DNA from 2 places in the Clostridium sp. HCS.1 genome. Region 1 is predicted to be linked to the other one. Evidence: a T-box and tRNA genes for the amino acid it is inferred to sense, from the RefSeq annotation. Region 1 holds a T-box; the other holds one or more tRNA genes.
The links. The T-box of region 1 lies ahead of ileS (isoleucine--tRNA ligase). A T-box ahead of a tRNA ligase gene usually reads a tRNA of that ligase, here a tRNA-Ile.
Positions count from the first base shown of each region.

Region 2: it has a tRNA-Ile gene. The T-box ahead of ileS (isoleucine--tRNA ligase) is inferred to sense a tRNA for this amino acid. The anticodon was not compared.

Region 1 is NZ_CP170704.1:128,851-132,000, reverse strand. Features, by position in the region: gene ileS (isoleucine--tRNA ligase) at 1-1,278, opposite strand, end outside; T-box leader at 1,455-1,704, opposite strand; gene ACFYH6_RS00605 ((2Fe-2S)-binding protein) at 1,979-2,197, shown strand; gene ACFYH6_RS00600 (hypothetical protein) at 2,281-2,460, opposite strand; gene ACFYH6_RS00595 (class I SAM-dependent rRNA methyltransferase) at 2,616-3,150, shown strand, end outside.
Region 2 is NZ_CP170704.1:3,566,814-3,569,963, reverse strand. Features, by position in the region: rRNA gene ACFYH6_RS17145 (23S ribosomal RNA) at 1-1,605, shown strand, start outside; rRNA gene rrf (5S ribosomal RNA) at 1,758-1,874, shown strand; tRNA gene ACFYH6_RS17135 (tRNA-Ile) at 1,881-1,957, shown strand; tRNA gene ACFYH6_RS17130 (tRNA-Ala) at 1,963-2,038, shown strand; gene ACFYH6_RS17125 (hypothetical protein) at 2,286-2,432, shown strand; gene ACFYH6_RS17120 (hypothetical protein) at 2,572-3,015, shown strand; gene ACFYH6_RS17115 (VanZ family protein) at 3,039-3,150, shown strand, end outside.

The DNA.
Region 1 (3,150 bases):
TGGGTACCAATTAATCTTATTATTATTTTCTAAAAGCTTATCTCTAAGCTTAGTCATTGCAACAAACCAGCTTTCTCTTGGATAGTAAAGAAGTGGTGTGTCACATCTCCAGCAGTGTGGATAAGAGTGAGTATGCTTTTCAGCTTTAAACAATTTATTTTCTTCTTCTAAATATTTAACTATGCTTTCATCGCACTTCTTAACAAACTTCCCTGCCCATGGTGTTACTTCTTCTACAAAGTTACCACTAGCATCTACTAAGTTTATAAATCCTATTCCATTTTGCTTAGCAACAAAACTATCATCTTCACCATATGCAGGTGCTATATGAACAATACCAGTACCATCTGATAAAGTTACATAATCACCATGAATAACTTCAAAAGCTTTTCCATCAACTTTTCCAAATGGAAGCAATCTTTCATATTTTGTTCCTAATAATTCAGTTCCCTTAAATTCCTTGATTACTTCGTAATCTTCTCCTAATACTTTTGTAGCTAAATCTTTAGCAACTATTAATGTTTCATCACCAACTTTAGCTTCAATATAATCATATGCTTTATTTACACATAAAGCTAAATTTGAAGGTAATGTCCATGGAGTTGTTGTCCATGCTAATATATATTTATTATCTTCTCCTTGAACCTTAAACTTAGCTATAGCAGTTAAATCCTTAACATCCTTATATCCTTGTGACACTTCGTGAGAAGAAAGTCCAGTTCCACATCTTGGGCAATATGGCATTACCTTATGTCCCTTATATAAAAGTCCTTTTTCCCACATTTGGCTTAATGCCCACCAAACAGATTCTATATATGAGTTGTGATAAGTAACGTAAGGCTTCTCCATATCTACCCAGTAACCTATTTGATCAGTCATCTTTTCCCACATATTAACATAAGTGAAAACTGACTCTTTACATTCTTTAACGAATTTTTCTACTCCATAGCTTTCTATTTGCTCTTTTCCTGAAATACCAAGTTTCTTTTCTATTTCAAGTTCTACAGGAAGTCCATGAGTATCCCATCCAGCTTTTCTTATAACTTTATACCCCTTCATAACTTTATATCTTGGGATAATATCCTTCATAACTCTTGTTAATACGTGTCCTACGTGAGGTCTTCCATTTGCAGTTGGAGGTCCATCATAGAAAGTGAAATACTCACCATCTTGATTCATATCAAAATTCTTTTTAATTACGTTATTTTCTTTCCAAAGATCTGCTACTTCTTTTTCCATACCAACAAATCCTTTTGGTAATTCAACCTTTTTGTACATATCTAAACTCCTTCCGTTAATTAATTTATATCTAAAAGCTATTGCTTTAAGGTTATACTTTTTCTTCTTATAATAATACTAAATACATTTTACATTATTAACTATAAAAAGCTAATTATGCAGATTTCTCTTTATATTAATATTAATAAAGTATTATATAATAAAAAAGCCCCGCCCAATAGGACGAAGATATTCGCTATACCACCTAAGGTTATAAGTTTTTTATAAGCATAAAAAAACTCTTATTTTCGAGTACAAACATACTCTATCCCTTAACGCAGGCTAACGTGAAAAACTTAATCAGCTATATAACCTTTCAGCCTCAAACTCATAGGTGATTTTCCTTAATTTTCTCTATGACTTCACACCACACAGCCACTCTCTTAAAGTATCCAATTAAGTACTTTTCCTAATCACAGTTTTTAAATTTACAAATTATATACCTATTCTACTACAAAGTAAAATATTATAAAAGTCTATATTTAAGAATATTTTCATAAATTTAAGAAAAAAGTTAATAATATTATTAATATAATAAATTAATTTAATATTAAAAATTAATTAATAATTTTTATCAATTAGTATTGACTTTCTTTATTGCTATATTTATAATATAAGCATAAAGAATAAATATTAAAAATTTATTTTTTATCCCCTTTATTTTCCTTAATCTATTTCTTTATATTAGGAGGAAAGATAAGTGGAAAATAACTTAAACGAACAAGTCCTTGATAAGATTACTAAAGTTTGTACTTGCAAGGCAATACCAAGATCCAAAATTAAAGATGCAATCAAAGCCGGAGCACACACTGTAGCAGAAGTTTCTAAGGCAACAGGAGCTTGCACAGGTGGTTGCAGAGGCTACAGATGTACCCCTACAATCCAAAATTTGATTGATAAGCATCTGGAAAACAACTAATATAGTTCCCCCAAACTATATTAGCATATAGATTATATCTCCCCTAAAACCACCTGTCTTAATAACAGGTGGTTTTTTTATTTTCAAAAAATTTTCATTGTTATTCCATAGTTTTTAAAGCTATCTTTTGATAAATTAATATGTTCTAATTCCTTACTAGGCTCTTCTTTGCTAATGCTTTTAGTATTAGCTTCTATTAAAGCATTTTCTAAGTATCTTCTTATTCTTTTTGGTGTTGGTATCACAATTGCCTTAATTATCATAATAATCTCCCTAAAAATTCTTTACATTATAAATATATTTTATTAAATAAGCATTATTCATCTATATTTTACTTTAAGTATTTCCCCCTATCCCCTATACTTAATTTGCAATTATGTTATAATTTTATAGAACTTATTATGGAAGGAGCTATATTATGGCAAGTAAGTTTTTTTTACATAAAGGGAAAAATAAAAGAGCTGAACAAGGCAGACCTTGGATATATATTGATGAAATAAATGAATATGATGGCGATTATGAAAATGGTGATATAATTGAAGTATATAATCACAAAAATTACTTCATAGGAAAAGGTTATATTAATGATAGAAGTAAGATAACTATTAGAATTATGACTAGAGATATAAATGAAGAAATAAATTATGATTTCTTTAAAAGAAGATTTGAAGCAGCATATGAATATAGAAAAACTGTTATAGACACTTCATCTTGTAGACTTATATTTGGAGAAGCTGACTTTTTACCAGGCTTAACAGTAGATAAATTTGAAGACTACTATGTAATTCAAATATCAACTTTAGGAATGGATAAGTATAGAGACTTAATAGTTAAAATATTAGTTGATGAATTCGGAGCTAAGGGTGTTTACGAAAGAAGTGATATTAAGACTAGAGAAATAGAAGGTCTTGAACAAACTAAAGGTTTTTTAACTGAGCCTTTCGATACTAATA
Region 2 (3,150 bases), 350 kb from region 1:
CGAGATGTAAGTGAGAATCTTACAGGCCGAAAATCTAAGGTTTCCTGGGGAAGGCTCGTCCGCCCAGGGTTAGTCGGGACCTAAGCCGAGGCCGAAAGGCGTAGGTGATGGACAATTGGTTGATATTCCAATACCACTATTATCGTTATTATCGATGGTGTGACGGAGAAGGATAGGATGTGCTAGCGATTGGAAATGCTAGTCTAAGCATTTAGGGAGTTAAGATAGGCAAATCCGTCTTAACAATCCTGAGGTGTGATGGGGAAGGCCATTTAGGCTGAAGTATCTGATTCCCTGCTTCCAAGAAAAGCATCTAGAGAGAGAAATAGTGCCCGTACCGCAAACCGACACAGGTAGATGAGGAGAGAATCCTAAGGCCATCGGAAGAATTGCAGTTAAGGAACTAGGCAAATTGACCCCGTAAGTTAGCGAGAAGGGGTGCCTGCGAGAGCAGGCCGCAGAGAATAGGCCCAAGCAACTGTTTAGCAAAAACACAGGTCTCTGCTAAAGCGTAAGCTGATGTATAGGGGCTGACGCCTGCCCGGTGCTGGAAGGTTAAGGGGAACACTTAGCGCAAGCGAAGGTGTGAACTTAAGCCCCAGTAAACGGCGGCCGTAACTATAACGGTCCTAAGGTAGCGAAATTCCTTGTCAGGTAAGTTCTGACCCGCACGAATGGCGTAATGACTTGGGCACTGTCTCAACTGCAAATCCGGCGAAGTTGTAGTGCGAGTGAAGATGCTCGCTACCCGCGATTGGACGGAAAGACCCCGTAGAGCTTTACTGTAGCTTAGCATTGAGTTCCGATATTGTCTGTACAGGATAGGTGGGAGACTGAGAAACTAGGGCGTCAGCCTTGGTGGAGTCAACCTTGGGATACCACCCTGATAGTATTGGGATTCTAACTGGACGCCATGAATCTGGTGACAGGACATTGTTAGGTGGGCAGTTTGACTGGGGCGGTCGCCTCCTAAAATGTAACGGAGGCGCCCAAAGGTTCCCTCAGAACGGTCGGAAATCGTTCGTAGAGTGCAAAGGCAGAAGGGAGCCTGACTGCGACACCCACAAGTGGAGCAGGGACGAAAGTCGGGCTTAGTGATCCGGTGGTACCTCGTGGGAGGGCCATCGCTCAACGGATAAAAGCTACCTCGGGGATAACAGGCTGATCTCCCCCAAGAGTCCACATCGACGGGGAGGTTTGGCACCTCGATGTCGGCTCGTCGCATCCTGGGGCTGTAGTAGGTCCCAAGGGTTGGGCTGTTCGCCCATTAAAGCGGCACGCGAGCTGGGTTCAGAACGTCGTGAGACAGTTCGGTCCCTATCCGTCGCGGGCGTAGGAAATTTGAGAGGAGCTGTCCTTAGTACGAGAGGACCGGGATGGACTGACCTCTGGTGCACCAGTTGTTCCGCCAGGAGCATGGCTGGGTAGCTAAGTCGGGAAGGGATAAACGCTGAAAGCATCTAAGCGTGAAGCCCCCCTCAAGATGAGATTTCCCATAGCATAAGCTAGTAAGACCCCTTGAAGAACACAAGGTTGATAGGTCAGAGGTGTAAGTGTGGTAACATATTTAGCTGACTGATACTAATAGGTCGAGGGCTTGACCAATAAATATTCAAGAATGAAACTCAACAAGTTGAGTAAATTCGAGAAACAAAATCAAAGATTTTGGCTCTCATTCATGTGCAATTTTCAGAGAATAAAGTTCTCTAAAAAAGTAGTTGACAGTATATTTGATTTACAATATAATGTTAATGTGATCTGGTGATGATGGCGTAGAGGAAACACTCCTTTCCATTCCGAACAGGAAAGTTAAGCTCTACAGCGCCGATGGTACTGCATGGGAGACTGTGTGGGAGAGTAGGACGTTGCCAGGTGAATAAGGATCTTTAGCTCAGTTGGTTAGAGCAACCGGCTCATAACCGGTCGGCCCGGGGTTCGAGTCCCTGAAGGTCCACCATATTTGGGGGTATAGCTCAGTTGGGAGAGCACTTGCCTTGCACGCAAGGGGTCAAGGGTTCGAATCCCTTTACCTCCACCAAGAAGTTATAGTAATATAACTTCTTTTTTTTATCTTATTATATTTCAAATTGATATTACATAAATTATGTTAATATATATTGATTTTAAGTGATAAATGTAACTATTTGTTGATAAAGAGAGAAAAAATTTAAAAATTGCCTAAATTTTTAAATAGGAATAGGATAAAAAATAATATATAATTAATATAAGAATAAATTAATTATTATCAAAGGTTAAGGTCTTATCCTTAGATGGGAAGTGTTTGTATGGGCAAAAGGGATGACTTAGAGCGAAAATTAGTAGATTTAAAGTTAGAAAAAAGGAAATTAGTATTATCAGGAAAGAATACGAATACATTAGATGAATTAATAAAAGAAATAGAAGAAAAGTTAAAAGAGCTAAATAACGAATAGGCAAATACTTAATAGATCTAAATAATAAGTTTAGGTCTATTTTACTTTATGTGTATTTAATATTTAAGAATAAATTATTAGAATACAGCATATTAAATTGTAAAGAAGTAATCTTTCTATTTAATGAGGGGGAGTAAAAATGATAAGAACTGTTGTGTGTATTAAGGATGGGTGCAGTGGTAATAGATTTAATTTAGAAAGTAAAGAAGATAGCTTAAATTTAGTTTGCTCTGAATGTAAATCTAGATATAATATAGATGTGAGCAAAAATGAATATATAATAATGCCTAATTGCTGTAGTTGTAATAATGATACTTTTAAAGTTTATAGGGATATAGAAAAAAATAATATATATATGCAATGCGCAAAATGTGGAGATACACCTGAAAAGGTGTATGTTGACTTAGATGGTGTACAAGTATCTTATGAAGCAAAACTTTTAAATGATATAAAGCAAATAATGACTTTGGTAGAGCAAAGAATATGCAATTTAGAAGTTAATGTTAAGGGTTTAGAAGGCAGTCAAAGTATATTGGAACAATCGCTTGCATATATAAATAGGTACTTAGTTGAAAAAAATTAACTATATAAACAGAAGGAGAGTTTATGGATAAACATAAAAAGAGGATAGCATGGGTTTTATTAATTGCGTGGATGATATTAATCTTTTTAATGTCACACCAACCAGGAGAAATTTCAAGTAGCCAAAGTGATTTAT